DNA from 4 places in the Lysinibacillus pakistanensis genome. Region 1 is predicted to be linked to each of the others. Evidence: riboswitches for the same ligand, from Rfam matches in the RefSeq annotation. Region 1 holds a riboswitch; each other region holds the start of a gene.
The links. A riboswitch is a leader RNA that binds a small molecule or an ion and turns the genes downstream of it on or off. The one in region 1 is predicted to bind S-adenosylmethionine.
Positions count from the first base shown of each region.

Region 2: linked by a shared signal. The riboswitch ahead of QNH24_RS02760 (MetQ/NlpA family ABC transporter substrate-binding protein) and the one ahead of metA (homoserine O-acetyltransferase MetA) in region 1 are both predicted to bind S-adenosylmethionine.
Region 3: linked by a shared signal. The riboswitch ahead of QNH24_RS02365 (O-acetylhomoserine aminocarboxypropyltransferase/cysteine synthase family protein) and the one ahead of metA (homoserine O-acetyltransferase MetA) in region 1 are both predicted to bind S-adenosylmethionine.
Region 4: linked by a shared signal. The riboswitch ahead of QNH24_RS24540 (cyclase family protein) and the one ahead of metA (homoserine O-acetyltransferase MetA) in region 1 are both predicted to bind S-adenosylmethionine.

Region 1 covers NZ_CP126101.1:2,761,792-2,770,005, forward strand. The annotation lists gene QNH24_RS13595 (bifunctional cytochrome P450/NADPH--P450 reductase) at 1-1,103, opposite strand, end outside; gene metA (homoserine O-acetyltransferase MetA) at 1,309-2,244, opposite strand; SAM riboswitch class I at 2,370-2,480, opposite strand; gene QNH24_RS13605 (nucleotide excision repair endonuclease) at 2,675-3,046, shown strand; gene QNH24_RS13610 (TrmB family transcriptional regulator) at 3,100-3,882, opposite strand; gene QNH24_RS13615 (TSUP family transporter) at 4,006-4,776, shown strand; gene QNH24_RS13620 (serine hydrolase domain-containing protein) at 5,012-6,439, shown strand; gene QNH24_RS13625 (hypothetical protein) at 6,984-7,241, shown strand; gene panF (sodium/pantothenate symporter) at 7,279-8,214, opposite strand, start outside.
Region 2 covers NZ_CP126101.1:558,519-566,732, forward strand. The annotation lists gene QNH24_RS02745 (enoyl-CoA hydratase/isomerase family protein) at 1-677, opposite strand, end outside; gene QNH24_RS02750 (methionine ABC transporter permease) at 689-1,360, opposite strand; gene QNH24_RS02755 (methionine ABC transporter ATP-binding protein) at 1,353-2,378, opposite strand; gene QNH24_RS02760 (MetQ/NlpA family ABC transporter substrate-binding protein) at 2,585-3,418, opposite strand; SAM riboswitch class I at 3,507-3,611, opposite strand; gene QNH24_RS02765 (PPC domain-containing DNA-binding protein) at 3,768-4,271, shown strand; gene QNH24_RS02770 (pyridoxal phosphate-dependent aminotransferase) at 4,320-5,486, opposite strand; gene QNH24_RS02775 (carbon-nitrogen family hydrolase) at 5,887-6,681, shown strand; gene QNH24_RS02780 (PucR family transcriptional regulator) at 7,507-8,214, opposite strand, start outside.
Region 3 covers NZ_CP126101.1:464,641-472,854, forward strand. The annotation lists gene QNH24_RS02340 (hypothetical protein) at 1-162, opposite strand, end outside; gene chrR (class II chromate reductase ChrR) at 376-1,107, opposite strand; gene scpC (succinyl-CoA:acetate CoA-transferase ScpC) at 1,388-2,908, shown strand; gene QNH24_RS02355 (DASS family sodium-coupled anion symporter) at 3,680-5,161, opposite strand; gene QNH24_RS02360 (glycerol-3-phosphate acyltransferase) at 5,358-5,987, opposite strand; SAM riboswitch class I at 6,144-6,257, shown strand; gene QNH24_RS02365 (O-acetylhomoserine aminocarboxypropyltransferase/cysteine synthase family protein) at 6,374-7,675, shown strand; gene QNH24_RS02370 (hypothetical protein) at 8,056-8,214, shown strand, end outside.
Region 4 covers NZ_CP126101.1:4,928,799-4,937,012, reverse strand. The annotation lists gene QNH24_RS24575 (SMI1/KNR4 family protein) at 1-95, shown strand, start outside; gene QNH24_RS24570 (DUF4272 domain-containing protein) at 126-1,301, shown strand; gene QNH24_RS24565 (erythromycin esterase family protein) at 1,345-2,769, opposite strand; gene QNH24_RS24560 (hypothetical protein) at 2,953-3,306, opposite strand; gene QNH24_RS24555 (DUF2225 domain-containing protein) at 3,329-4,024, opposite strand; gene QNH24_RS24550 (Cof-type HAD-IIB family hydrolase) at 4,320-5,093, shown strand; gene QNH24_RS24545 (DedA family protein) at 5,249-5,839, shown strand; gene QNH24_RS24540 (cyclase family protein) at 5,880-6,617, opposite strand; SAM riboswitch class I at 6,743-6,849, opposite strand; gene QNH24_RS24535 (YuzC family spore coat inner layer protein) at 7,073-7,483, opposite strand; gene QNH24_RS24530 (helix-turn-helix domain-containing protein) at 8,133-8,214, opposite strand, start outside.

The sequences.
Region 1 (8,214 bases):
TTTTTATCACGATGAAGCTGTGGCAGTAGGACACTGATATTGTCACCTTTTTTAATCAGGTACTTGTCGCCAATGACAGTATCCTCTTTTGCATAAAGCTCAAAGCCAGGTGCTGTCGGCCATAATCGTAATGATTCATTTAAAATTAGGCGAATGTACTTTAGCTGTAAAATCTGTTCATATGTCGGTGTTTCTTCAGTCAAGATTTGATCAACTTCAGCATAAGCCTTCTCTAAAACTTCAGGATGCTTGATTAAAAAATAGAGTGCAAAGGACAGCAATCCGCTAGTCGTTTCATGTCCGGCTATCAAAAATGTGATGATTTGATAACGAATATTTTCATCGCTCAGTGTTTCTCCTGTGTCTGGATCTTTTATATTTAACATGCGGCCTAGTAAATCTATCTGCTCCTGCGTACCTCTTGCCTTTCGCTCCTCAATAATTTTATCTACTAATGTAAACATTGTTTCAATGTCTTCGTTAAATTGGCGCCTTGTGCCAACCATCATCAGATTTTGTATCTTTAATCGGGAACTTTTTAACATAGCTTCATTTAAAGCACGGACCATGCTCATAATAAAAGGGCTATGTGTTTCTCTATAAAAGCTATTAAAGCGATAATTGAAGCCACAAAGTCCAATTGTATCTAGCGTCAATCGTGTCATATCCTCAGGGACATCAATTTCCTCCATCGGATTTAAGCGTTCCCATTTTTGTATCAGCTGTGTACTAATATCTATCATCATCGAATGATAATCTTTCATAGCATGTTTACTAAACGTGGGAAGTAGGATGTTATGAGCCTTTTGCCAATTCGGTTCAGTTGTTCTGCTTGTAAATAGACCATCACCGCCAAAAGCACGAACATTTTCCAACTCACTATATATCTGTTTATCAAAACGAGAAACATCACAAACATCAGCTACCAATTCATGACCAGATATTACTAAGCTAGTATAACCTGGAATTTCTAATCGATATATCGGCCCATACTCTTCTGCAAGCTTACAAAGTGATAATGTTGGCTGCTCTTTATCGATTAAAGGCAAATGGCCAAGTGGACCAAATGTTTTTGGTTTTGGAACATCCTCTACACTAATCATCATGAATCCCTTCTTTCAGCAAATTTAAAATGATAGTTAAATCTATCATTTGATAAAATAATATACCATGCATTATGTAGATTCAACTTTATAGAAATTGTCAAAGGAAAAAATGGCAGTATTTGTGAACAAAGAGTGAAATAGCAAAAGCCCAACCTCTCACTCTAATCAGTTGAGACATTGGGCTTTTGAACCTTAAATTTAATTAAATATGATATTCAATTTCATCAACGAAATCCCATTCATATGGTGTTTCCTGATAAACATAGTAATTCAACCAGTTTGAGAATAATAAATGGGTGTGGGCACGCCATGTATTAATGGGCTCGTTTGCTGGGTCGTCATTCGGGAAATAGTTCACCGGGACAGCAATGTCTAACCCCTTCGCAACATCTCGTCCGTATTCATCTGCTAAGGTTGTCGCGTCATATTCAAGATGACCTGTAATCATAATGTTTTTATTATCCTTGGACTGCACAATAAATACACCAGCTTCCTCTGAATAGGACAGTAAACGTAAATCAGGATGATTGCGTACTTCATTGATTGAAACAGATGTATAACGAGAATGTGGTGCTGTAAATAAATCACTAAAGCCACGCACTAAGTCCACTGTTAAATCTGTAATGACATGCGAGTAAACCCCAGAGCATTTCGCTGGAAGTTCAACCTTCCCGATCCCATAATGATGATATAAAGCAGCCTGTGCCCCCCAACATATATGTAGAATGGATGTCACATTTTTCTTAGACCAATCCATAATTTGCGAGATTTCCTGCCAATAATTTACTTCTTCAAAAGCCATTTTCTCTACAGGCGCTCCCGTAATAATCATGCCATCAAAGCGGCGATGACGAATTTGTTGGAAAGTTGTGTAAAAAAGCTGTAAATGTGATTTACTAACATTTTTTGATTCATGTGTTGCTGTATTTAAAAATGTAATATTGACTTGCAGTGGCGTATTCCCGAGTAAGCGCAGTAATTGCAGCTCTGTCTTCTCTTTCTCAGGCATTAAGTTTAAAATTAATATATTTAATGGACGAATTTGTTGTGTTTTCGCACGATCCTCTTCCATCACGAAGATTTTTTCCTCTCGTAAATGTTCTCCAGCAGGTAAGTTCTTTGGAATATTAATTGGCATCTTGCATTCCCCTCTCTTTTATTTATAAATGTGTTAATCGTAATGATTACAATGACACTTTTATGAAATTAAAAAATCCCCCTCATTCCATGCGAGATAGAATGAGAAGGACTTTACCACGTTCACTCTTATCTCTCAAAGGAAAATACCTTTGCTGGAATTAGCACCTTTCTAACATTTGTTAGAGGTTGCTGAAGCGTCATCGGGCCAAATCCCTCAGCTTCTCTTGATAAGATTATTTAATTAAATTGAATTGTAACATGAACAATTAAGAATATCAATAAAACATAGAATATTTTGTCATTACAATGCATGTTCAGCTCAATTTTGATGAACACTAATTATCATAGCAACATATGAAATTTTATGGTAAACATGCTGTAATTATGTTAACATATACCTTTAGTAACAGAGAGGAACGTGAACTAGCTTGATTAAAATTGAATTTCCAAAACCAGATGTAGTGATTCGCCAGCGTGAGCAAGATGTAAAGCCTGGGGATGTACCTATTACACCATACCACGGGTTTATTGACTTCCATAAAATCACACGAGACAAAGGTGGCATTTTCTTATTTTACAATGAGAAAAATGAGCTTTTATTTGTCGGTAAAGCGCGTAAAATTCGTCAACGTATAAAAAAGCATTTTGAAGACAATGTATCGCCTATGAAAAATCATCGTCAAGAAATCTTCAAAATTGAGGTATATGAAATCGAAGATCCTATGGAACGTGAAATTTACGAAACATATGCCATTAATGTTTTCCGCTCTAAATATAATGTTGATAAAGTATTTTATTAAAAAGAATCTGCTTGCCTTTGTAAACCTTAAGAGGCAAGCAGATTCTTTATTTTTTACTCTACAAAAAATGCTTTTCGTTCTTTCGTAATCCATTCCTCAAGCTCATGATCATCTCGTCTTAGTAGACGATTAATCAGGACGTCATGCCAAATATAATCTTCTAATAAATAGATGTGAACCGGATCATTAGTAATAAAAGCGGTTTCAAGATTTGAAGGAGAATGTCCATAAATCATCTCTTGCCCATCGATAGACAAGATAAACCAATGGCGAGTGGAAGATTTTTTTGTATAATAGGTCATTCGATGCCTATCAATGGATGACACAGGTTCATCCACGTATAGCGTAATACCGTGTACAGCGACCTGTTCAGCCACCTCAAAAATATCCTCTCGTAATGCTTCATACATCTCTTCCCACATAGAAAGAAGTACCTTTTTCTCCGCTTTTTTTAATAATGACTGACAATAATTAATAATTGTCTGCCTGCCTTTTAGCATTAACACTTTAGGTTCCGCTTCCTGCTCCTTAGATTCTAATTTTTCTAATTGATCACTAATAGACGTAAAATTCGATTGCCAACGCTGCTGTATTTGCTGAAGAAACATCTCAACAGGAATAGAACAATAGGTTGTTTGATCAGCAGCTTCCTCTTTTAGCACTAATCCTTTTTCAACGAGTACATCCAGTATGTCATAAATTCTTGCTCGAGGAATACCAGAATTTTTGCTGACCTGATATGCACTAATATGGCTCTTTTGTACAAGTGCTGTATAGGCTTTAGCCTCATATTCTGTAAATCCTAGCTCTTTTAATTGGGCGATTAATTCATCCATCCAATCCCTCCATTTCCTTTATTATAGAATAATTTGACGAATAGAAGCCAATGAAAAAAAATCTTTACAGAGAAACAAAAATTAGTTACTATTTCAGTAGTAACTATCTAATGAGGTGTCAACATGTTTTTTGAAGTAGATGTAAATGTAGTAATTTTATTAATTGCGTTTGGATTTCTCGCTGCTTTTGTAGACTCAGTGGTTGGCGGTGGAGGCTTAATCTCATTGCCTGCTCTGTTGTTTGCGGGTTTAAATCCTGCAGCAGCGGTTGCAACCAATAAGCTAGCAGGTACCATGGGTTCGTTAACCTCTACAATTTCCTTTTATCGTTCAGGACAGCTAGATATTCGTTCTGTTTTAAAATACTTTCCACTCGCCTTTGTGGGGTCATTGTTTGGCGCATGGACTGTGCATTTAATCAATCCCTCTCTACTCAAGCCAATCATGCTTATAATGCTTGCAGGAGTAGCCGTTTATACGATTTTTAAAAAGGATTGGGGCTCTGTATCCGCTGTCAAAACATTATCGCCTTTACACTTGGTTTTATTTATGTTTTTGCTATTTAGTATTGGCTTCTATGATGGATTTCTCGGCCCAGGTACAGGTTCATTCTTAATCTTTAGTTTTTTACTTGTTGGCTTTGACTTTTTAAAGGCAGCAGGTAATGCAAAGTTTTTAAATTTAGCAAGTAACTGTGCTGGTCTTTTAATGTTCATCTACTTAGGACAAGTTCATTTTGCCTATGGATTCATAATGGGTATCGCTCAAATTGCTGGTGCAATGGTGGGTTCACGTGTAGCCATTAAAAAAGGTAGCGGTTTTGTACGGGTTTTATTTATCATTGTGACTATAACATTATTAACAAAAAATGCATATGATTACTTTGTACATTAATAGCCATGAAAAATGCCGTGAATAATAAAGTTATTAAATTTTGATTAATAAAAGCTAAGAGCCTTCCTACATTCTACGTAGTAAGGCTCTTTAAAGTTGTTTCGTTTAAGTGTAACTCTTCACAATTACTTGATATTATATAGGTGAATAGAAAGATAAATTAAAATTTAGTTTAGCAGTTGTAAAAGTAGGTTATTTATATTATTCTCTTATAATTTTTCAAAAAGGAGAGTTTATGAAAAAGATTATTGTTTTTGTATTAACGATATTTATATTATTCTCAGGATTCGCAACACAAAGTTATGCGTTGTCAGATTCGAAATCTGCGGCAATACAAACGTTGCTAGATGATGCCTGTCGTATATCAGGTGTGCCGGGAATGTCAATCTCAATACTTGCTGATGATGAAGTGTTCTACTTTTCTTCAGGGTATGCAGACCGTGAAAAGGGGCTGTCTGCAAGTGAAAATACACTCTATGAGTTGGCCTCGGTCAGTAAAGCTTTTACCGGTATGGGTATTATACTGTTGGAAGAGCAAGGGCTGCTCTCAATGACTGACCCTGTCCAAAAATATTTACCTTGGTTTACGTTAAAGTATCAAGGGAAACCTGTTGATATGCAAAGCCTTACACTAAATAACTTTCTTCACCATACCAGTGGTCTAACAAATATTAGGCATACTCAAAATATTCCTCAAGGCAATACACCGGATATGTTGCAAAAGACTGTGGAAATGCTCGTGGATGCTGAATTGGCGTTCCCTCCCGGTGAACAGTATAACTATGGAACTGTTAATTATGACGTATTGGGTTTGGTTATTGAGATTGTGTCGCGACAAAGCTATGAAGACTTTATGAGGGAACAGGTATTTCAGCCATTAGGTCTTCACCAGACGTATGTTTATAAAGAAGATGCTCAAGCCACTGGACAGTTGGCGCAGGGCTACCGTTCTTCCTTTTTTATGACAACTCCATTTAAAGCTCCGGATTATGCTGGGAATAAACCCGCAGGCTACATCATTTCTAATACAAAAGATATGGCGCGTTGGATGGGCATACAAATGGGTATCGTGCAGGACATACCCGAAATATTTCACACGGTTATCGAAAAATCACATAGGGGTGATATGTCTGTTTCGGCTGTCAACGATATGTATTATGCGGCAGGCTGGTCGGTAAACGCCGACCAAACGATTGTAGAACACACTGGGGGCAATCCAAATTTCAGAACCGAAGTAGCCATACTGCTAAATGAACGAACAGCCATCAGCTTGCTGAGCAACGGCGCAAATACCAATATAAACCTGGTACTAAAAGTTAAAGATATATTAGACGGCAATCTAACTCAGTCATATGAAATAAGTGGCACACAGCTTTTGGATATCATTTTGTCGTCTATTACAATTATTCTTTGCCTATTGGCCGTTTTGCTTTTTCTCTTAGGATTACGCAGAAGGAAAACGAATGAGCGGCAGCCAATGACAAAAAAGAGAATAATCGTAACAGTTATTTTCCTGATCGCTACGGTTGCCCTGGGGATACTATGCTTTGCTTTCGATTGGTCAACGATACTTATTTGGCAAACATATAGTGTTCTTACAGCTTTGATTTCGTCAGCATTATTAACAGCAAGCATTACATGGTTTGTATACACTCACCGATAAAATACGTCGCTCCCAAGATAAGCATAATGTTAAGTAATTAAATTTCAATTTATCGGTATGCTTAATTTGAAAAACATTAGACACTTCGGAGTCTTTTTTAATATCATCGACAATTTTCCCAGTCAAACCTAATTACTATTGCTTCCACTAACCTGCTCCGTTCGAGGAATAAGGATTTTTAAACAACTATATTATTTTTTAAACGACTTTATTGTAAATTAAACAACTTTATTATTTCTGCACAGTGAATTTTCGTCCACGGCATTTATCTAAATCCATTTTGCCTCGGCATAATTGCGTCCGGAATCGGCTTTGTGCTTAGGCCTCCTTGATACAGGTCAGTTAGCCGTTATCGCTATGGATGCGATGATTTTAGGCTAACATCTTTTATGAACTCCTTTTCGATTACGTGACATCCCACGGGGTGCTTGTTTTTTTGTGCGAAAGCGTAGTGCTAACGTAGCGGCAGCAACATGATGTTTTTTTTGTGCGAAAGCGTAGTGTTAACGTAGCGACAGCAACATGATGGTGGTCACTCAGTCATGTGTTGTTGTTGTTGTTGCTGTCGCTTCGCTTTCGCACAGATAAAACCATGTTGCTGTCGCTTCGCTTTCGCACAGATAAAACCGTGTTGCTGTCGCTCCGCTTTCGCACAGATAAAACCGTGTTGCTGTCGCTTCGCTTTCGCACAGATAAAACCGTGTTGCTGTCGCTCCGCTTTCGCACAGATAAAACCGTGTTGCTGTCGCTTCGCTTTCGCACAGATAAAACCATGTTGCTGTCGCTTCGCTTATTCTCATAAAAGTGCTTTCGATACAAAAAACATTTGCAGAAAGAAGTTATATAAATAACTTGTCTTCCTTAAATTTATGATTTGTTAATAAACTTACAATTACAAAGATGAATAAAGAAGCGACAATCGGGATAGTCACGGTATGCATTCCGAAGACGGATGGGTAAAAGCGATCAATAATAATATATAAAATCATGCCTGAAAACATTGACGCAATAGCACCGTACTTATTAGCCTTCTTCCAGTATAGTCCTAATACAACGGTCCAAATAAAGACAGCCTCAAGTCCACCAAAGGCAAATAAATTCAACCACACTAATAACTCTGGTGGATTCAACGCAAAAACGATAACTGCTAAACCGATAACAGTCGTGACAATAAAGCTGGCCCGCTTAATTTCTGTATCATTGGCTGTCGGTTTTATATAATTTAGGTAAATATCCTTCACAACAGTGGAGCTTACAAGCATCAATAAAGCGTTGACCGTTGACATTGTGGCTGCCATTGGTGCAGCTAAGACCACACCTGCTAAAAATGGCGGTAAAACCTTTAAGGTCAGTAGCGGCATTACCTTATCCCCAATCTCAATTCCTGGTAAAACCGGGCGTGCTAGAACACCAATTAAATGCATTCCAAACATGATTGTCCCAATGGCAATAGTGCCAATGATAATGGCTAAATGCATGCTTTTTGAATCCTTATAGCTCATGGCACGAACTGCGATTTGTGGAAGCCCCACAACGCCAACACCGATTAAAATCCAAAATGTAGAAACATATAATGGTGTTAGTTCTCCATCAGCACCAAATGGAGAGATGAAATTTGGATTTTCCGCAACAAGAGATGCCATAATTCGATCGATGCCTCCACCAGCAACAATTGTCCCAATTAATAATATAATCGTTCCAAAAACCATAATAGTGCCCTGTACAGTGTCTGTTAATGCAACAGCACGAAAACCTCCGATAATGACATACACTAA
Region 2 (8,214 bases), 2.2 Mb from region 1:
TTTTCTTCATTTTCTCCATCTACAATAGCTTGAATAATTTTTTTTATGCCTGCATTGGCAATAGATGATTTACTTAAGAGATGCTCAGCGAATTGCAGTGTGGCATTTTCAATATCCCCTGGCTCATGTAGGGCAGTAATCAAGCCAATGCGCTTTCCTTCTTCAGCAGTAAAAATGTTTGCTGTGTATAAAATTTCCTTTGCCTTAGCAACTCCAACAATATTGATAAGACGTTTGGTACTTTCAAGATTATAGACAATTCCAATGTTTGCTGCAGTGATACCTAATTTACTTTTGGGTGTAGCAATTCTAAAATCGCAGGCGTTTGCTAACTCTAAGCCACCGCCAATCGCTAAGCCCTGTATCATAGCTATGGTTGGGTGCGGAAATTTATAGAGTGCATCAATTGCCTTTAATGCTAAATCATTATATGCTTTCGCGTTGTCAGCAGCATAACGAATATCTAAAAACTCACTAATATCAGCCCCCGAAGAAAAAGCAACTTCATTCACACCACGGACAATTAAAAGTTTAATCGAAGGGTCAGAGCTTAAATAATAAAGCTCATTCAAAATAGCCTGAAACATTGCCCTTGATAAAGAGTTACGTTTCTCAGGACGATTAATCACTAAAGTTGCTATATAACCATTTTTCTCTATATAAATTTCCTTTGTCACAGTGCTCCTCCTTAATCCTTCTTAAGTTTTGCTGCAAATCGATTGCCAATAGATTGAATACTCTGAACAAGGATGATTAAAATAAATACAGTCGCATACATAACATCGACCTCATAGCGTAAATGACCATAACGATATGCAAGATCACCTAAACCACCGGCACCAACCATACCTGCCATTGCCGTTGCTCCAATAAGACCAATTGTGGCAATGGTTAAGCCTAAAATAATAGAAGGGCGAGCCTCGCGTAATAAAACATTCCAGATGATATGACGGCGTTTAATGCCCATTGCTGTATAAGCCTCTACAACACCTGGGTCCACTTCTAAAAGTGCTGTCTCCATCAGTCGTGCGATGTAAGGTGCTGTATAAACAACAAGTGGTACAATGACACCTTTCACACCAATCGTTGTCCCAACAATTAGCTTTGTAAACGGTAAAATAAAGAAGAGTAAAATGATAAATGGAACGGAGCGAATTATATTAATGAATAAATTGAAAAATTGATAAAGAAATTTATTTTCGAAAGATTGACCAGGACGTGTTAAAACAATTAAGAGCCCTAACGGAATCCCAATGATAACGGAAAAGAATAAAGAAATTCCGACCATTTGGAAGGTTTCGATAATTGATTTCCCAATAACATCGGACCAATCTGTAAAGAAGCTTTGAATACTATTCATTTTGTTCGCCTCCTAATTCTTCTACGGCTACTCCATTTTCGGTGAAATACGTTAATGCCTTTTGTACAATTTGTGCTTCACCATTTAAATGAACGACAATATTTCCGACAATGCCGTTTTTTAATTCAATAATATTGGCAGTTAAAATATTTGGCTGAACATCGTAAACTTTGCTGACCTCTGCCAATAATGGTTTTCCAGTACTTTCACCGAGAAATGTTAGACGAATAACACTCCCTGAAACATTGAGCTGCTGAATAAGGGAAGGGGATAGATTACGCTGTGAAATCGTGCTTAAGAACTTTCTCGTTGTTGGATGCTGCGGCTTCGCAAAAAGATCAATAGCTGAACCATATTCCACAACTTTCCCTGCTTCAAGAACAGATACATCATCGCAGATTTTTTGTATGACATTCATTTCATGTGTAATGAGTAAAATAGTAATGCCTAGCTCACGATTAATTTTCAATAAAAGCTCGAGAATGGCTTCTGTTGTTTCTGGATCAAGTGCACTAGTCGCTTCATCACTTAGTAAGATTTCAGGTTCTTGTGCCAACGCACGTGCAATAGCAACACGTTGTTTTTGACCACCTGAAAGCTGACTTGGAAAGCTCTCTAATTTTTCTGTTAAGCCAACAATTTCAGCATATTTCGCCACACGATTTTTCACTTCGGTATCGTTATAGCCAAGTAGCTTTAATGGGATAGCAATATTGTTATAAACGGTCGCAGTTTTTAAGAGATTAAAATGCTGGAAAATCATCCCGATTTTTTGACGGGTTTTACGAAGATCATTAAGGGAAAGGGAAGTAATATCCACATTGTTGATCCAGACTTTTCCTGCAGTTGGACGTTCCAATAGGTTAACACAGCGAATAAGTGTGCTTTTACCTGCGCCACTATAGCCAATAACCCCATGAATTTCACCTTTTTTAACATGAAGGTTAATCCCATCAACTGCTCTGACAATACCTTTCTTTGTTTTAAATTCTTTAGATATATTTTCTAATCGAATCATCTGGATGTCTCCTTTCTAAAAAGCAAGAATCTGCTCGCTTTCCCAAAGGAGTCTCGCAGATTCTTATTTTATCCTGCTTAATGGGCTGGAAAATTCCCTCTTCAAGAACAAATAATGCTGAGTAGGAATCTAACAGCGGTATAGGCCCGATTTTTTCAACGATTAATCAGTGGAAGATGGGAAAACCCGTTTTATTTTTAAGCAACCTACCAGCTTGCAATTACAGAACCCTTAAATTCATCTTCAATAAATTTACGTACTTCATCAGATTGATAAGCTTCAACAAATTTTTTAATCGTTGGATCATTCTCATTTTCAGCACGTACTACAATATAGTTTACATAAGGGGATTCAGTAGATTCTAAAAGGATAGAATCTTTTTTAGGATTAATGCCAGCCTCCAGCGCAAAGTTTGTGTTAATAGCTGCTACATCAACCTCACTAAGTTGTTTTGGAATTTGTGCAGCCTCTAACTCTATGAATTTTAAATTTTTCTTGTTTTCCTCAACATCACGGATAGACGCTGTTAGCCCAGCACCTTCTTTTAATTTAATATAGCCAGCCTCTTGCAGAACAAATAGTGCACGGGCACCGTTTGTCGGATCGTTTGGTAAACCAAATGTTGCTCCATCTGGTATTTCATCAAAAGATTTATATTTTTCAGAGTAAACACCCATTGGATTCAGAATAGTTTTTCCAACTGGTACTAAGTCTGTATCGTGATCTTTATTAAAAGTATCTAAGAAAGGCTCGTGCTGATAGCTGTTTGCATCAAGATCACCTTCAGCTAATGAAGTATTAGGTAAAACATAGTCAGAGAAGGATTTAAGCTCTACTTCTAAACCTTTTTCTTTTGCCACTTTTGCCGCAGCCTCTGCAATTTGTTCATGTGGACCAGAAGTAACACCTACTACGATCTTATTTTCATCAATAGCCTTACCTTGGTCTTCTTTACTATCTTCTTTTGAACCGCAACCTACTAACGCTGCTGCTAATGTAAGACCTGCTAAGCCTAATAAAAATTTGTTTCGTTTCTTCATGAAAATGACCTCCAAAGTTTGTATTATCGATTTTTAAAAATAAAAAAACTCTCTTATAAACTAAGAGAGGCTCATGAAAAAACGTCCTCTCTTATCTATCAAACGATGATCGTTTGCAGGATTTAGCACCTTCCTTTAAAAAGGAGGTTGCCGAGCTTCATAGGGCCAGTCCCTCAGCTACTCTTGATAAGAGATATATAGTATTTTTATAAATCCGATAGAACTAATATAAATTATAGGTTATTATTAGTCAATAAATATTTTGATTTTTTATTTTATTTAGCGGGTTTATTGTCCACTAAATCAAGATAAAGCCACAGAAAATATAGTAGCAAAAAGAGGTGTAGAGATGTCTATAAGAGTAAATTATGGAGTTGGAGCATTTGGAAAAGTCATTAGTGCTCGTATTTTAATGGGGACTGATATTATCGAGGGAATAGAGGCTATCTGTCAAGAGAACGATATTGAGTCAGCGACCATTGTTAGTTGTATTGGTAGTTTGCAAAATAGTAGTTTTGTTTATTTAATACCAGATGAGATCTCTAAAATCAATGTCCGTTTCAGTGAAGTGATAAAAAAACAGGGACCACTTGAATTTATTCAAGGTGCTGGTGTTGTGTGTAAACGTGATGGAGACTATGAGACGCATCTTCATGGATCAATGAGTGATCAATGGGGTCAAGTAGCGGGAGGACATTTGATAAAGGGCGGAAATATTGTGATTACGGCCGATATCGTTTTGGCAGAGGTACAGGACATTCAGCATATACGCAAATTTGATGATGAAACAGGACATATTCAATTTTATCCCTTAGAAAAAGACTTACAGAGTCCAAGAAAGATTGAGAAATGAAAAAACTGTTCTATGGCATTGCTGTAGAACAGTTTTTATTGAATTTGTTTATATAAATAAATTTAATTGTTCGATTCGATTTATAGCTTCACGTAAACGTTCTTCGCTTACAAGTAAGCCAACACGGACATAGCCCTCGCCATATTGCCCAAAGCCATTTCCTGCTGCTACAGCAATATCTGCTTTGTCGAGTAAGAGGTCTGCAAATTGTTCACTTGTATAGCCTACTGGAACAGGGAGCCATGCAAAAAAGGAGCCCTTAGGAGCAGTTACGTGCCAGCCAATACGCTGAGCCTCCTCAATTAAGACATTGCGTCGACGTTCATAAGTAGCTGTGAGCTCATTTGCACATTCCTGTGATGATGAGAGTGCAATCGCAGCTGCTTGTTGAACAGCAGGGAATTGACTACAAAATAGATGGTCTTGTATTAAATTGATAGCAGCAATAATATCAGCATTCCCAACTGCAAAGCCAATGCGCCAGCCTGCCATATTGTATGTTTTGGATAGAGTATACATTTCTATTCCAACATCTTTAGCACCATCTGCCTGTAGGAAGCTAACAGGTTTTTTTCCATCAAATCCAATTGCCCCATAGGCAAAATCATGTGAAACGCTGATATTATGCTCTTTTGCAAAGCGAACGGTTTCCTCGAAAAATTCAATTGTTGCTGTACCACCAGTCGGGTTATTAGGGTAATTCAAATACAGAAGTTTCGCCTTTTCTTTTATATTATCAGGTAAAGCTGCGTAATCAGGGAGGAAGCTATTTTCTGCAAAAAGTGGCAGTACCTCAAAATTTACATCCCCTAATACGACGCCTGATAAGTAATCGGGATAGCCAGGGTCGGGTAATAGCATTGTATCTCCAGGATTTAATATAGCTAAAGGTAGTTCAACAAGACCGATTTTTGTACCACCAAGAATAGCCACCTCTGTTTCAGGATTAATGTCTACATTGTATTCACGTTTGTAGAAATCTGCCGCAGCTTGGCGTAATTCAGCAATGCCACGAAATGGTGGATATTTATGATTAAGAGGATTTTCGGCTGCCTCCTGTAGAGCCTTAATAATATGTGGAGGAGTAGGTTGATCAGGATTTCCCTGTCCAAGATTGATTACATCGCGCCCCTCAGCCAAGGCAGCATTTACTTTTTGCACAAGTGCTGCAAAAAACTGTGTTGGGAGTTGCTGTAGTTTTTTTGAGAATTCCATGCACATTCACCTTTTTCAGAATATAATAATTATTATTAAAGAATATGATGCAAATACTATTACTTTTTTTACTAATTGTCTAGACCCTTTATTTATAAAAGGTTTGAAAGTCTCTGAAAACTACAGGCGACCAAATCATAAGTTACGATGGTACGATACGAGATACGGCACCAATTGAAGTTACTACACTTACAGTAGAATTGGTTGAGTAAGTTGTAGCTCTTTGTATAAAAGATCGTTCTGAAATGAATAATCTTTTTTTGCTGTAAATAATAGACAAAGCGGCAACGTCGAATGACCAACTAACTGGATAAATTTAAATTAGTCTAGAATTAAATATTGTATAATGAAATGTGTAAAAGCGAAAACAAACTTAAAAATGTCTAAAGGAGGAAATGAGATGAAAATTGGCTGTATTCAATTGAATGTAGGCTTTGGCAAAGTAGATGAAAATTTTGCCCGAGCTGAGGAGAAGATTCGAGAAACGGCAAATCGAGGTGCGGAAATTATTGTACTACCAGAAATGTGGAATACAGGCTATGCACTTGAGCGTTTACCAGAGCTAGCGGATGAAGATGGGGTGCGTACGAAAGCCTTTTTAGCAAGTTTGGCAAAGGAACTGAGTTTACATATTGTGGGCGGCTCTGTTGCAACAAAAAAGGGCGATAAATTTTACAATACAATGTATACGTTTAATAAAAATGGTGAGCTAGTAGGTGAATATAGCAAGGCGCATCTCTTCCGTTTAATGGACGAGCATTTATATTTAGAGGCAGGCGATGAGATGAATCGCTTTACGCTCGGAGATATAGAGGCAGCAGGAGTAATTTGCTATGATATCCGCTTCCCTGAATGGCTTCGTGCCCACGCTTTAGAGGGAGCAAAGGTTTTATTTGTACCAGCACAATGGCCAACACCTCGTATCGACCATTGGAAAACTTTGCTTCAAGCGCGTGCCATCGAAAATCAATGCTTTGTTATTGCGGTAAACCGTATTTCCAAAAAGGTAGAAAACTTCAATGGCCAGTCTATGATTATTCAGCCATGGGGAGAGGTTCTTTGGGTTGGTGCTGATGATGAAGAAGTGGCTGTTATTGATGTAGACTTTTCTATTGTTGATGAAGTCCGAGGTAGAATTCCAGTTTATGATGACCGCAGACCTGGGCTATATAGTGGCGTAACTGTGAACAACTAATGATTGGTAGCAAGCTCAAGAAGCAGAGCGACTTGAGCTTACTAGCCCCGAGCGAAACAGCGGAGACCCCGAGCGAAACAGCGGAGACCCCGAGCGAAACAGCGGAGACCCAGGCGAAACGGAACCCTGAGCGAAACAGCGGAGACCCCGAGCGAAACAGCGGAGACCCCGAGCGAAACAGCGGAACCCTGAGCGAAACAGCGGAGACCCCGAGCGAAACAGCGGAGACCCCGAGCGAAACAGCGGAGACCCCGAGCGAAACAGCGGAGACCGAGCGAGCAGCGGAGACCCCGAGCGAAACAGCGGAGACCCCGAGCGAAACAGCGGAGACCCCAGGAAACAGCGGAACCCCGAGCGAAACAGCGGAGACCCGAGCGAAACAGCGGAGACCCGAGCGAAACAGCGGAGACCCCGAGCGAAACAGCGGAGACCCCGAGCGAAACAGCGGAGACCCCGAGCGAAACAGCGGAGACCCCGAGCGAACAGCGGAGACCCCGAGCGAAACAGCGGAGACCCCGAGCGAAACAGCGGAGACCCCGAGGAAACAGCGGAGCGAAACAGCGGAACCCAGGCAGCGGAGACCCCGAGCGAACAGCGGGACCCCGAGCGAAACAGCGGAGACCCCCGAGCGAAACAGCGGAGACCCCGAGCGAAACAGCGGAGACCCCAGCGAAACAGCGGAGACCCCGAGCGAAACAGCGGAGACCCCGAGCGAAACAGCGGAGACCCCGAGCGAAACAGCAGAGACCCCGAGCGAAACAGCAGAGACCCCGAGCGAAACAGCAGAGACCCCGAGCGAAATGCTTGACTCCAAAACTAGGGGATTTAATTTTTATCCTCAATCAAAGAATTTGCAAGTAGCATAAATTCAAGTGTAATACGATTATGCCCCTTCATAAAATTTTCACCTAATAGACTTTCCAGTTTTTTTAAGCGGTGGTAGAGTGTCTGCCGTACAATAAACAATTGTTTGGCTGTCTGCTGCTTGGAGCCATTTGTTTGTAAATAGACCTGCAACGTTTCTAGTAGCTTACTATTATATTTCCGATCGTATTCAATAACGGGCTGTAAATAATCTTGAATCACTTCCTGCAAATTCACCTGCATCTGAAGCTTGTAGATAAGATGATATAAATGTAAATCATCATAAAAAAAAGAAGTTGTTGGCACTTTACTGCAAATATATAATGTATCAAGCGCAGTTTGATAGCTTTTGGGAATTTCTACAACATCTGAAACTACTTTTCCAATGGCTACTTGATATCCCTGAGATATTTGTTTTTTGTAAAACTCTGCCTTCTGAAGTGAAGAGCATAACGAATTCAATAATTCACGACCCGATTTACTATCTTTGGTATGAAGAAGAATAAAGATAATATAGCTCTTTCTCTCGAATAAAAAGGGAATAAATCCATGTTGTTCAAAGAGGTTTCGGTAATATAGCTTACTATAGACAATATCTTCTTGCACTTTAGGAACTGTATGTGGAGATGCTAAAATAAAGACAGCCCCACTTGATATTTTGAAGTTAGA
Region 3 (8,214 bases), 2.3 Mb from region 1:
AATAGCATTCTGATAAACAGTCATATCTATATGAGGTTCTAGCCTCTTTCTTAATAACGTACATTTATTGTTTAAGTCTTGAATTTTTAAAAATAAACCTCTAACACTTCGTTTATGCTGTTGTTCTAAGGTACGAGCAAGGTGTTTATTGACATGGGACATTTGAACAAAGCTCCTTTCCACGTAAAGTCATCCTCTATTAATATGAATGGAAATGTTGGAAAAGGAAAGAGTCTTTTCGTTTAATTTGTACCTTAATTTAACATAATAAGAGAGACAAAAATACTAATTGCAACATGATGAGGTATTTTACATAAAAAAAGTAGAGTTAATATCATACGATAGTAACCCCACTAATGTAATCTAGATTGAATGCTATTTCCAATTAAAACCTTTTTTAGCTAAGAACTCATTAATATGTGGACGACGTTGTTCAATTAAAAAATCAGCCATTTGCTTTGTCCAGTTGTCAATTTTTCTATTGGAAGAACGGCTATTATAATAAGCTTCTAGTGTTTCGTTATAAATTGGTAAAAGTTCCTCATATTGTTGTACATTGTATTCATTTTCATGTAGGATAGCAGCGACTGGTAATCGAGGCTTTACCTCATTACGGCGAGCCGGAACCCCAATTGTTAAGCCGAAAAGTGGGAAAACATAATCAGGTAAATTCAATAACTCACTTATTTCCGCTGGTTTGTTACGAACACCACCAATATAGCAAATACCGTATCCCATTGATTCTGCGGCAATGACAAAGTTTTGAGCAAATAATGCTACATCTGCAACCCCAACAAGCACGTTTTCGGCTGTATCTGCTACAATTTCCACACCTTCTAGTTTACCAGCCATTTGTAGACGTTTAAAATCCACACAAAAGACAAATGCAGCCCCAGAGGTTTCATATTGACGAGGGTTACCGGAGAGCAAGCCGAGCTGTTCCTTTTTCTCCTCATCTGTTACCCAAATAACGCTATAAGCTTGTACAAAATGAGATGTAGCAGCCATTTGCGCAGTAGTAATTAACTCCTCTATGATATCCTTCGAAATTGGATTACCATCATAAATACGAACTGAAGAGTGGTTGCGTAATAAATCTTTAACCATTTAATATTCTCCTTTTCCCCTTATATATGAAAAGCATATCACGCTTTTTCTTCAAAATCGAATGTATTGGGCGTTTAAATTATTTTCGGATAATTTATAAATACATAAAATTTCTCGAAAAACGAAATATTTTCTTGGATATAGATTAAATATTCTAAATAGTATAATATTATTTATGCGACGGTTTATTTGGTTAAAATTCTAATGTTTGGAAATAGCAACGAGGTATCTACCAAGTAATCTAGTTAAACAAAAATAAAGTGGGATGGAGGAATAAGGAATGGAAGAAAAGTTAGCGAAAAAGCTTCGTAATGAACAGCTGCGAAGCAAGGTTGTCACAGCAGAAGAAGCAGCATCTTGGATTAAGGATGGTATGGTACTTGGGATGAGTGGTTTTACACGTGCTGGAGATGTTAAAGTTGTGCCACTTGCACTTGTTGAAAAAGCTAAAAAAGAGAGCTTTCAGGTAGATGTATATACAGGTGCATCATTAGGCCCAGAAGTTGACCAATACTTAGCTGAAGCTGGCGTTATTCGTAAACGTGGCCCTTTCCAGGCGGATGCGGGAATTCGTAATAAAATCAACAGCGGTGATATTATGTTTGTCGATGCGCATCTTTCACATAATGCAGAATTGGTACGTCAGGGCATTATAGGTCCTATTGATTTTGTGATTATCGAAGCGGCTGCTATTACAGAAGATGGCTTACTAATTCCTACAACTTCAGTTGGTAATTCTCCGATTTTTGTGCAAGAGGCCGATCAAGTTATTATCGAGCTGAATGTGGCTCAGCTAGATGCATTAGAGGGAGTACATGATATTTTTGTTCCAGGACCACAAGGAAAACGTGATCCAATTCTATTACAAAAGGCTTCAGATAGACTCGGAACAATTGGTATTTCACTAGATTTAGAGAAAGTAAAGGGTATAGTAATTTCAGACATTTTAGATGCGCCATCAACAATTGTTCCAGCTGATGAGGAAACAGATATTATGGCCAATCATTTATTAAACTTCCTTCGTGATGAAATTAAAGTAGGCCGTTTAACGACGAGTTTACGTCCAATCCAGTCAGGAGTAGGCTCCGTGGCAAATGCTGTATTATTGGGCTTCAAAGACTCCGAGTTTGAAAATTTAGAGGTCTATTCAGAGGTGCTACAGGATGCTGTATTCGAATTAATTGATGCTGGAAAAGTAAGCTTTGCATCTGCTACTTCTATTACCCTGTCAGAGGAAGTTGGAAACCGAGTTTACGGTAATTTTGATAAATATGCTGATAAACTAGTATTACGCCCACAGGAAATTTCCAATCAGCCAGAAATTATTCGCCGACTCGGGCTAATTTCAGTGAATACAGCGCTGGAAGTTGATATTTACGGTAATGTGAATTCAACCCATGTTTCAGGCACAAAAATGATGAATGGTATCGGCGGTTCTGGTGATTTTGCACGTAATGCACGATTAGGTATTTTTGTTACAAAATCTTATGCAAAAGGTGGAAATATCTCAAGTATCGTTCCGATGGTATCACATGTGGATCATACAGAGCATGATGTAGATGTAATCGTGACAGAGCAGGGGGTTGCTGATTTACGTGGACTGGCTCCAAAAGAGCGGGTTGCACTAATTATTGATAACTGTGCACATCCTGAATACCGTGAGCAATTATGGAAGTATTTTAATGATGCTAATGAAGCAACAGGCGGACACCATACTCCACACGACCTAGAGAAAGCGCTTTCATGGCATGTGAATTATGCAAAAAGTGGTACTATGAAGGAAGCAGCATTATCAAAATAATAGAATAGGTATAATAAAAGCCTTGTAGGACAGTTAATGATTCCTTCAAGGCTTTTGTGTTAATTATGGTACCCAAAAGAACTGTATGGGTTGCCAGAGAACTGATAAGTGCCCTCCAGAATTGCTCGGGTCCCCCGGAGGACTGCTCAGGCGCCCCCCAGAATTGCTCGGGTCCCTCGAAGAACTGCTCGGGTCCCTGGGAGAACTGCTCGGGTCCCTGGGAGAACTGCTCGGGTCCCTGGGAGAACTGCTCGGGTCCCTTGAAGAACTGCTCGGGTCCCTCGGAGAATTGCTCGGGTCCCTCGGAGAATTGCTCGGGCCCCTCGTAGAACTGCTCGGGTCCCTCGTAGAACTGCTCGGGTCCCTCGTAGAACTGCTCGGGTCCCTCGTAGGAACTGCTCAGGTCCCTCGTAGAACTGCTCGGGTCCCTCGTAGAACTGCTCGGGTCCCTCGTAGAACTGCTCGGGTCCCTCGTAGAACTGCTCGGGTCCCTCGTAGAACTGCTCGGGTCCCTCGTAGAACTGCTCGGGTCCCTCGTAGAACTGCTCGGGTCCCTCGTAGAACTGCTCGGGTCCCTCGTAGAACTGCTCGGGTCCCTCGTAGAACTGCTCGGGTCCCTCGTAGAACTGCTCGGGTCCCTCGTAGAACTGCTCAGGTCCCTCGTAGAACTGCTCGGGTCCCTCGTAGAACTGCTCAGGTCGCTCAAAGAACCGCTCAGTTATCTCAAAGACTTACCCAGATACCTATTAAAATACTTAGGGCTCTATCTATTTACAATAATCCAATCCATTTCCAATAAGTTGCGGAGAATAGAAGTACTAGGATGAAACCAATAATGGTTAATGGAATACCAGATTTCAAGAAATCCTTTGTTGTAAACGCTCCTGTACCATAAGCAAGCATATTTTGCGGTGCGCTTATTGGTAAAAGAAAGCCAAAGCTAATCACAAATTGCTGTACGATAACGAAACCAACTTGGTCAACGTTAGCCGTTAATGTGGAGGCCAAAACGATAAACACAGGTACAAGCGCTGATGCTAAGCTTGTCGCACTGGCAAAACCTAGGTGAATAAGAATATTAAATAGTGTAACCAATGCAATTGTTGCTAGAATCGGCATAGTATCTAGACCAAGTGAACCAAACACTTTGTCAGATAACCATGATGCACCTTTCGTATTCAATAAAACTGTACCTAGCATAATACCTACCGCAAAAACGATAATGGTTCCCCAAGGAATATGAGGCTCCACTTCCTTCCATGTATAAACACCGATTTTCGGCATTAATAGAATAGCGATAGCAATAATTGTGACTGTTGTTGTGTCAAATGGGTGTAGCTTGCCTTCAGTTGCCCAGAAAAATAATAAAATCATTGACGTGATGATTAAACGGATCTCGGGAGCTTTTAATGGGCCTAGTTCTGCAAGCTGCTTTTTGATTACCTCTTTACCGCCTTCTATGTTACTAGTCTCAGGCTTAATCAGAGAAATCATAATGAAAAATAAAGCTATAGACATGATAATCGAGAAGGGGGCAGCGTAGAGTAACCAGGCACCCCATGAAATATCCACATTAAATTGTTCTTGAATAAAATTTAAAGCGACCATATTTTGAGCAGCAGCTGTCTTAATCCCAATATTCCAAATGGAGACGGCCTGTACGGAGGTAATGACAAGTAACGCAGCAAGTCGGCTATCACGCGGCAAACCAAATGCAGCAACCATTCCAAGTAGTATTGGGACTACTGCGCCAGCACGTGCTGTAGCAGAAGGAACAAAAAATGCGAGTGCTATAGATACTAAAATGGCACCAAAAACAATTGCTTTTGTTTTAGTCCCTACAAGTGAAAGTATCCATAGGGCGAGTCGTTTATGTAAGTTGGTGATTTGCATTGCTGCTGCTAAAAATAGAGCTGCGGCTACTAGGGCGACTGCAGAATTACTAAACCCACTTAATGCTAATTTTAGAGCACCTGCTGTTCCTAATTCTGCTGTTGGATCGTCTATTGACGGAGCCAGTCCTAGTAAAACGGTTACCAGTGCAATAATCATGGCAGAGCTGACGGGATATGAAACTGCCTCTGTTACCCAAAGGATGACTGCGAAAGCTAAGATGGCTAAGGCCCGTTGACCCGCAACAGGTAAATCGCCGTTATTAGGTAAAAAAATAATGATGATTAATGAAGCAAAGGCTAAAGCAATCCAAAGTGGCTTTAAATTACGTTTTTCGCCTGCTTGTTGAAGTGTAGACATATTTTCTCATCCTTTCTACGATAAATATGACGATTATTATCTATAACATCGGTCAGTAAAATGTTTTATTAAGAAAATAATTTGTCTATTTATTGGAGAAAAAATTAGTATGTGAAATACTCTGTTTTTACAGCATTAATAGTAAATAAAGAGAAAATATATGGTCATAGAAAAGACAAAAACATCCAAAAAATTATTATTTCTTTTTGAAAGCTGAAGTTACTTTAGGCTCTGTTCCTTTGACTAATCGTTTAATATTTTCAATATGCAAAATGACAGCTATTCCAAAAAGTAGCAAAGCAATGATCGTTGGACCCATCCCAGGAATCCATAAAAAAGTTGCTGTACAAAAAACAAGATAAAACTCTAAAACGCCGACGATTAAATAGTTCGTTGCAAAAGATAAAATGACAAATAAAATAAGTGCAAATAAACCAATTTTCCAATCAACAGCAAGCAATATCCCTATGATGGAGGCTGTACCTTTCCCCCCGTTAAAGCCCATATGGAATGGGAAATTATGACCTAGAATGACACCAGCTGCTATGAGATAGGTGAAGAGCCAAACTTGTACCTCTGTGTATTGTGCTGCATCTGCAAGAAAGAAATGTGCACCGATAATTGCTAATACACCTTTACCAATATCAATAAGCGCTACTAGTACCCCGTATTTCCATCCAAGGGAAAGGGTTGCATTGGATGCACCTGCATTCCCATGGCCAGTCTTTTTTAAATCTACCCCAGATAAAAACTGTGCCACTTTAGAGCCATGAAGACAGCCGATAATATAACCAACGATAATAAATAAAATGATGGTTTTAATCACAAAAATCCTCCTTTCTAAATAAATATTAAAATAGTGTATGCGTTCATATTACGTAAAGAAGCAGACTGAAGTTTCGGAAAAAATAAAATTTTAGTGTTGACAGAAAAAATGTCTATGTTTATACTGTGTAACAACGATGGAAATTGAATCTCAATACTCTTATCAAGAGCGGCGGAGGGATAGGCCCTATGATGCCCGGCAACCAGTAAGTGACGAACTTGCTAAGGTGCTAATTCCTACAGATTCTTACTTGGATCTGGCAGATAAGGGGAGGAAAACTTGCAACCGCAACCCTCTTCTTAGCTGAAGGGGGTTTTTGTTTTCTACTAAAAAATCCTCCTCATCTCCGGTACCATCGTAAAAAAATAACCATTTGGAGGTACAAAATGACAAATTTTAAACCAGAAACATTGCTGTTACATGGTGGCCAAGAGCCCGACCCAGTAACAGGATCTCGCACCGTACCTGTATATCGCTCAACGGCTTTTGTTTTTAAAGACACTGCTCATGCGCAACGTCTTTTTGCCTTAGAGGAAGCCGGCAATATTTACACACGTATTACGAACCCAACTGTAGATGTTTTTGAAAAACGCGTCGCTTTATTAGAAGGCGGTACAGCAGCAGTAGCACTTTCATCTGGTGCAGCAGCTATCGCATTTTCAATTTTAAATCTTGCAGGAGCGGGGGATGAAATTGTTGCCGCTAGCTCTTTATATGGTGGTACTTATAACTTATTTGCCAACACATTACCAAACTACGGTATTAAAACGATTTTCGTAGATGAAACAAATCCTGAGAACTTCAAAGCAGCAATCACAGATAAAACAAAAGCGGTATTCGCTGAAATTTACGGTAACCCAAGTTTAAAAGTACTAGACATTGAAGCAGTGGCTAACATTGCACATGAAAGCGGCTTACCATTAATTATTGATAGCACTTTTGCTTCACCTTATGGCTCTACACCAATTGATTTCGGTGCCGATATTGTCATTCACTCCGCAACAAAATGGATTGGTGGACATGGAACGACTTTAGGTGGCGTTGTAGTTGATGCGGGAAAATTTGATTGGACTCGTGGTCGTTTCCCAGGATTCACTGAGCCAGATGCTTCTTATCACGGTTTACGATATGGCATTGACACAGCAGCTGCTGCATTTGCTACAAAACTGCGTGTACAATTACTACGTGACTTTGGACCAACACTAAGTGCTGATGCAGCCTTTAATTTTTTACAAGGTTTAGAAACGCTTCATTTGCGTATCCCTAAACATAATGAAAATGCTTTAGCAGTAGCCGAATATTTACAAAACCACCCATCTGTGGAATATGTAAATTATAATGGCTTAGAAGATTTCCCTACACATGATTTGGCTAAAAAATATTTAAGAAATGGCTTCGGTTCTGTGCTTACATTTGGCATTAAAGGTGGACGTGAAGCAGGGCGTAAATTAATTGATAGTGTGAAATTATTCTCCCATGTAGCTAATGTAGGGGATGCTAAATCATTAATAATTCACCCAGCTTCTACTACACATCAGCAACTATCAGCTGAAGAGCTAATTCAAACTGGTGTAACCGAGTCGCTCATTCGCTTATCAATCGGTTTAGAGGCAGTAGAGGATATTATTGCAGATTTAGAACAAGCAATTGAGCAAGTAACAGCTTCACAACAAAAGGTTGAAGCATAAAACATAGGCTAGTGTTGTGGCGTTTACGTATTTTCTCATTCGATAAGCCTCATTTGGTAATGCGTAAAACGTTGCTACATCCAGCGCTTATCTCATTCGATAAGTTATCAGAAATTTTTCGTAAATAATACCTAGTAATTTTATAAGTATTATTGACTTAAGTAAAACCATGCTATATACTAGGGTATAAGTTAAACGTTCGAAAGGCTACCAACCTAGAACTAATTTTCGGCATCGATTTTTGCCTGATTCGGTGCTCCAAATGATACTTTGATTCCATTTGTTTTCATAAGTGCTCCCCCACTTTTGAAATATTTATGAGTAGCTGCCAGCCAGCAGCTACTTTCACTAAAAAAACTGATGTTAAAGGAGTGTTTTAAATGGGAAATGTTTATAGTGCACAAAACATTGCATCTTATCTTATTTATGAACTAAATGAAGGTCATGTGTTTGTGAACAACATGTCCATTCAAAACATACTGGCATCAGTTGAACGTAAATGGCGACAAATTTTTGGACATTCTGCTTTTGAGGAAAAC
Region 4 (8,214 bases), 2.2 Mb from region 1:
GGCTGCCATTGCTTGCATTTTGGAAGGACAATGAAGTACTACGAAAAAATAAACAGCTATTTAACCAAGCTCTAGAAGGCTTGAATCATTGGTGAAACCTATTTGATTGTAAGGAGGAGAAACGCTTGAACTATTTTACTATATTTGCTTCTTTGAATAATATAGAGGATATCGATTGTAAGATTTCTGATGTTTTTAGTAAAGGTTTTACTGTTGAAAAAAATGAAGATGAGTATCTCATAAAATCCAAAGCATTATTTAATAAATATAAATTGATAATTAGAGTGATGTCTGAAGATACAAACCCAGAATACTTTGCGAATAATATTCCTGGAATGATGGGCTTTTACAACAGTATTCCTTTTGAAGATGACAATTTAAAAGAATTAGTGTTAACGCAAATTTCTGTGTTAAATTCAGTAATTGCAATTGAATCTGAAAAAGAGATAAAGGATGAACAGATGCAGTTATTTACAAACCTACTATCAGTGATAGGGGGTATTGGCTTTGTACCAAATGGCACCTTATTAGACAAAGAAGGAGAAGTCATTGTTTATCCTGATGGACAATCGGGACCATCCAACTTTAGACCTTATGCCTGTACACAAAAGGTGAGGGGACAAGAGGTGACATCGGAAGAAGGCTATCAAAGAAAGAATAAAACAATAGCCTATTTAAAAGAAAAGGGTATTCCATATACAGATTCACTCCCGCAACTTCCACCAATTGAGGCTTGTCAGTTTAAAACCAAAGAGGATATTGCTAGGAGAGCTGCAGCTTTACTAATTGTTATTCAATTTGCTTGTGATGTGGCACAAGGAGAAAATGTAGAGGAATCAATAGACTTTTTTATCAGTATGTTGCGTAAATATGAAGTAGAAGACATTCTAACTGACAAAGAAAGAGCCTTTTTATATAGTCAACAGCCAAATGCACAGGAAGCCATTAATATTTCATGGCAATATGAGGCTTATTGGACACTAATTTGGGTACTTGGATTTGTTGACAAGCTTGATTTTCCTGATGAATTATGTGATTGTGAGTATGCTATTCAAGTTATTTCTAACTGCGAAACGTTTGAGCAATTTTATTTTCAAACTACGATGCGTAGCCAGGAAGAAATTTTGAATGAAGCCGACAAAATATACAGGCTACACTGGGCTTGCGTAGACAATCGCATACAAAACAGAACGGCTCCTGCTGGTATAAATGAAAGTATTGTTGTGGAAAGGCGCAGAGGCCTATTCTGGTTGATTGGTCATCAAAATGAAGACTGGGATACGATTTCAATGGATACTTAAAAATAGCAAACTAGAAAAACTAGTTTGCTAAATGCTATAAAATTTATTCGATGTAATTTGGAATACTTACTTTATCGATTAAAAGGATGCCATCAAATTGATCACGAGGAACAAAGCTCTCTTGTATAACTCCCCAACTATAGGATATACGTGGCTCAAACATCCATGAATTCCCTCTTTCATTTTGGCGATTTCGTAAATCAATAAATGTGTATGGCTTCTTCGTTGAGGAAAGGATATCCTCAGTAGATCCTTTGACTGGAGGTAATACAGACCAAGTTTCACGTGCATTGCTTGCATTTTCTCCACTTGCCATATATAGACCAAGTACATAGCTATATTTTTTATAAATGTCTGGTAGACGTTCACCCATTAAGTTTAGCGCATAAGGGGAGCCCATTACTTCAGATTGGGCCTTGCGAATATGATCATTATGTGCCCAAACAATAAACTTTTCAGTCGGATAAATCTCATCTGCTAGCCAAAGTAAATTTTCCAACATGCCTTGATCCCGCCATTCCATAGTTTTAAAGAATGAATCATATTTATTTTGCTCAATATCAATGTTTGATTGAATAGATAGTTCTACATACTCTTCTGCTAAGCGTATACGGTCAGCTAATGTACGTTCCATAAGCTTTGTAATATGAGGCTCGCTCGGATATGCTGCTTTTAACTCTTTCTCTTTAAGCTGTACTTGTGATTTTACTTGTTTATACACATCGATAATGCTTGGTTTGGCCTTTTGATATCCTTTTAAATCTTTGCTGTAGGTCCAATCTACAAGCTGATTCTCTACTTCACTGAACTGTTTAGCAAGCTGATTATTTTCTAGCCAGCCCCCATCTGTAAAGGCACCTTGTTGTTGAATATCAAAGCCAGCTAACATTAAAGGCTGCTCTGTAGCTTGAGTTTTCTTAGTATACTCAAATAACGATAGGGTCTCTTTTGACCACCATACCTCAAAAATCCCATCCTTCATCGTCTCCAGAGCCACTTGCTTGTCAATTTGTCCCTGAGCATTCATAACGTTTCCCATGCCACTTTCAAAGGCAAGGACGTTGTAGCCCATTTCTTGGTGTAAAAACTGAATGATACGTGTTTTTGCTAGGCTAAACTCTGCTACACCATGCGAGCTTTCCCCTAAAAAAACAATACGCTTATCGTGTAATAAGGGCTTTAGCATCTCTAAATCTTCAAATTTACTGGATGCAATTTTTGTTGATTCAAAGGATTCAGGCTGAATGGAATTTAAACTATATGCATGGTCATTCACCCAATTCTTCCAGTCTTGTAGTGCTTCATTGGACGTACGAGCTTGCTTTACTTCTGATCCCTGCTCTAAACTTGTCTGCTCTGCTATCCTTGGAGCAGCCACTGCCGCATTTGCATTCCCATTAAATGCTATAAAACTTGTCAATGCAATGCTTAAAGATAATAGCATTTTATTTCTTTTCCCTTTTGTCACTGTGCATCAATCCCTCGCAATAGATTGAACCCAATTATACGCAGGTAAGTTTAAAGTTAAGGAGATTTCTGTTTAAATTTTGTTTAAATTTGGATTTACGTCTTGAATCAGGAAGATAGATTAAAAAACCTCCAAAAGTGTGATATCTAAAAGATAGGACACTTTGGATGTGTTGTATTTAACTTATTTATAGTGGTATGTACTAGCCCTGTGATTGTTGCGTTGTATTTGATTAAACCATGCACGATCCTTTTCTTCCTGCTTTAATGTATTAACGATTGCTGATGAGCAGCTAATACAAATTTTTTTCTGTGTAATTTGCCCACAACGTTCACAAGGGGCACCTAGATTAGGGAAAATTGACTTTTTTAATTTTCCTGCCTTCACCCATTTATAAAGCAGCTCAACGGAAACCCCCGTTAATGCAACGACCTCATCATTTGTTAAATAGCGATTATTTTTTCTAAGTAAAAAGTGATGTAGTTCCGAAAATATATCTTCCTCTCTCACATCAATTGTTTTGACAAATCGGTGCATAGTAACTTCTCTCCTTATCCTTTCAATTGATAATTTTTCCAATATCTTCGTTTAAGATGATTGACTGTTCATCATACTTATAATTTTCCCAGCGATTGCGAGCCAATTTACGATATTTATTGGAAACATTTCGATCTGCGATTAATCGAGAGAATCCCTTTTTCGCTTCAGTCATGTCGCCAAGTCGTAGGCTTAATTCTGCATGTAAATATTGAATTCTTTCACTACCTTCTTGATTGGATGCAAATGATTTACTGTAAAAATCTCTTGCCGCAAAAAGGTAGCGCATTTCTGATTCCTGATCCTCTTTTAAGCGATATAACCAGGCAATTTTTAAAGCGAAATTTGCCATAAGAAGTGATTCTTCCATAGAGGCTCTGGACACTAAATAAGCAAGCTTAAAACTTACAATGGCATCATCCACTGTACGCTCTTGACAGATATTCATAGGTTTTTGAAGCTCTTTAATGTACAGCTCATCGATAAGGAGCATGAAAGGCCCATAGGTTCTAGTCATGGATTTATGGTAGGCATAGCCACAAAACGGACAAACAGCGACTTCATATAACAATGGATTTAAGCCCTCATAGACGGGCATGAAATCTGTTTGCTCTTCGACAATTTTATAACGATTAGGACGTACCTTATAAGTGGTAAAGTGCTTTTTGCAAAACTTACAATCCACACTACTTTCATAGTAGTAAATGTTAAATGCCATAAGAATCAACTCCTTTACCCTGATTTATTAATTATTTCTTTTGTTCTATATTTACGATTGGTATTATCGTTCAATGTATTTAATTGATTATCTTTTATTTTAACAATTCTATGTTCTTTGGTATACTCCTTTAGCATTATTAAAGTGAAAATATTATTACTTTTTTGTTTGTTGAGGTTTCTATATGTATTTGCAATAGTGTTTTTCAGTATAATGAATAAAAGTTAAATGGATTATGCTTTAATGTAGGTATTTGTAACTATTTATATTGATGGATGAAAATGGAGTGTGTATGATGGATTGCAAAATTGTTTTTTTTGACGTAGATGGAACACTTATTAATTATGAAGATGGCTGTATTGAAGAAAGCACAAGGAAGGTAATAGATGAGCTAAAACAGAGGAGAATTCGTATTGTTGCGGCTACAGGTAGACCTTTATCAATGTGTCAAAGTTTAAGAAACATGGGTATAGAGACATTTATAACCGCAAATGGTGCATATGTTAAGCATCAAAATCAGGTAATACATAAAGTACCAATTGACAAAAATATAGTCCAAGCAGTTCATGCCTTTGCTAATGAGAATAAACAAAGTCTTTCATTTTTTACAGAACAATTATTTATGAATAACGTACACAAGCCAAGGACACTTAAAGCCCTGCAAGAAACATTATCTTTATCTAAATTTCCTGAATTTCATGAAAATATTGTAGAGCAGGAAATTTATCTAATGTGTTTATATGCTAATGAAGATATTGAGCAAATATATACAGCACAATTTCCTCATTTAAAATTTAAAAGATGGCATCCGTATATTACGAATGTATTGCAATCTGATATTTCCAAATCGATTGCTGTTCAGGCTGTACTTGATTATTTCAATTTAAGTTCTGAGGAAGCACTTGCGTTTGGCGATGGCGATAATGATATAGATATGTTAGAACAGGTTGGTTTTGGGGTTGCAATGGGGAATGCAAGTGAGGCATTGAAGAATAGTGCTGATTATATAACGAAGAAATCCATTGAAGGGGGTATATATCATGCCTTGAAAGAGCTACAAATAATTTAAGAAAGTAATTATTTAGAATCGTATAATATTTTTAGTAAATTTAGAGGGGATGTCAAAGTAAAAAATGATTGAAGCTATAGCACTCATAATGTTAACTACATTGAGTATGATAAAGCTAACGTAAGTTATTAAAATGCTTTAGGTGGGATGATTTTATGGCACATCATGTACAATCTCTTATTGAACATTACGGGTATTTTGGCATAATTCTTATCCTAGTTGGAGGGATTGTCGGGCTGCCTATTCCTGATGAAATATTTTTAACATATATAGGATATAGTGTATATCGAGAAACACTAGAACATGTTCCAGCATTACTTAGCGCAACTATCGGGGCAATAGGTGGCATTACTTTAAGTTATTATATAGGTTATCGATTCGGGCTACCTTTGTTACATAAATATGGCCCGAAGATTCATATTACTAAGCAAAAAATTAATTTTACTAAAAAATTATTTACGAAAATAGGACCAGCCTTATTACTGATCGGTTATTTTATTCCAGGTGTACGCCATCTTACCGCATATGTAGCAGCCATTAACAACTATCCTTATAGAAAATTTGCCATTTTTGCTTATGCAGGCGCGTTTATTTGGACATTTACTTTTATTACATTAGGAAAAGTATTAGGTGAGAAATGGCGCTATGTGGGATTTTACTTATCTCACTACAGTATTTATCTTATCGTAGTATTCATCATATTAATGTTGGTCATTTATTATTTTTTCAAAAAAAGAAATAAATAAGGGTCTGATTCTTCTAAGCGAATAAGACCCTTATTTATTTTTAAGGTAAGATGGCAAATGAACGAACAGGGAATCCAGACGCTCTTTCTGGTTTCGGTACAATATTGAATATGACAGCCCCTTTTGGCGGTAGCTGATCCAAATTTGTTAAAAGCTCAATTTGATAAGTGTCTTGCTCAAGTACAAAATATTCACCATCTAACTTACCATTTTTGCGAAAATCCGCTGCTGAATCAGTGTCGAAAGTCTCGTGACCAATAGCGTTAATTTTTCGTTCTTTAAATAAAAACTGTAATGCCTCTAATCCCCAACCTGGTATATGATTATGACCCTCAGCATCCTTATTATTAAAGGCATCCTTATTAGGCCAACGCTTACTCCAATCGGTACGTAGGGCAATAAACGTACCTGCTTCAATTTCTCCATGCTCAGCCTCAAAGTCAAGAATATCCTGAACACTTAAGGTAAAATCATTATTTTGCTCGGCTTCCTTCGATTTATCAATCACGATTAAGGGTAGTACTAATTCTTTTAAATCCAATTCTTCTAAAAAACGTGTGTCCCTAACAAAGTGGATAGGTGGATCGATATGTGTTCCATATTGTCCAGGAAAAGTGAATTGCTGCGCAAAGAAACCATCATCATGTGAAAATAGGGTTTCAAACTTTGCATCCTCAAACATAAAGAAGTGAGGTGAATTTGGTCCAAATGTATGTGTTAAATCCACCCATTTTCTTGATTTTAATAGCTGCACTGCTTGTAAAAGTTCATTCGACATCGTATTTACCTGCTTTCTATTAATAGTATGAGTTATTCCCTGCTTGTCCTTCTTGTCCAATCATAACCACAAAAAAGAGTCCTCCTTGGAGAGAGGACTCTTGTGCAAAGCAACAAATGTTAGTCTTCTCATCTTCAAGGCAAACATTTTTGCCAATTGGAGTTAGCACCATACCTAAAGGCTGGTTGCTGAGACTTCATAGGGCCAATCCCTCCGTCTCTCTTGATAAGAAATGCAATATAAGAATTTTCAGAAATAACGATACAAATACATTAGCATATTTATTTATAGTTTACAAGTTCAATAGGGATACATAGATTTGCAATTATATTAACTAAAAGGATTAGAGGGATTCATAACTGGCAGAAAAACCATGCTCACTAGAGGTTTTTAGGTGCAAGATAAATGGACAAGAGGGTTCTTATGAAAAGAGCCCACTTGTAGAAAAGGCGCTGTCACCAGCTTAAAACTAATGAAAGCTTACAACATTCAATATCTGTAAATACTATCCGAATATTATCTGGTGTATAGTTTGTTTCAAATGTCATAGTAATACCAGTCGAGATGATTAACCTTTCAACTTCTGATTTATTTGATTTTTGTGCGGCATCCATAAGATCATGTGCAAATTGTTCTGATCCGTCAATTTTATCTGTAAGTAGCTGAATCTGCTGCATAATTCTCTTTACTCGCTTGGCGGAAATTTTCAGCTTATTTGTATTGACGGCTGGAAACGGATTTGTATTTATTGGGTTTGTTGGCATAGCTAAATATCTAGCTGGTTGGTGAAGTGCTGGAGGATTTACTATTGCCAATGTTGGATAATAGGTAGGATAGACAAAAATCGGATAAGGGTTGTAATACAACTAAACTCCTCCTATCCACTTGCTAATACTATATCTTATGTGCAGCGGGGACTTTCGGTGTTCGCTACTTCTATGGTTTCACGTCTAGGGTATTATCAAATTAATACCTAGGATGAGTGAAGAGATAATTTAGTCGATTGAAAGTAAGGAACCTGATAAGAGAAAGGGTTAGAGCTAATCGAAAGTGAACCAACCTGATCAAAGAGGAGCCTAAGCCGATCAAAAGTGGAGGCAACCCGATTGAAAACGAGCTCAGGCTGATCAAAAGTGGAAGAAACCCGATCAAAAACGAGCCTAGGCTGATCAAAAAAGCAAGGTACCTGATCAAAAACGAACGCAGCCTGATCAAAAGTAGAGGCAACCCGATCGAAAAAGAGCTCAGGCTGATCAAAAAAGCAAGGCACCTGATCAAAAAGGAGTCCAAGCTGATCAAAAACGAACGCAGGCTGATCAAAAGTGGAGGCAACCCGATCGAAAACGAGCCCAGGCTGATCAAAAAGGAGTCTAAGCCGATCAAAAGTGGAGGCAACCCGATCGAAAAAGGGTTCAGGCTGATCAAAAACGAGCCCAAGCCGATCAAAAACGAATAACACTCACCCAATCAAAAAAGAAGGCTTCGCATGTGTATAAGCCTTCCTTTCATAAATTTTTATCCAAGAACACGTAAAACATCATCTATTTTTTTGTTATGGGAGAGAATGCCGTAGTTCATCCATGTTAAGAAATCAACC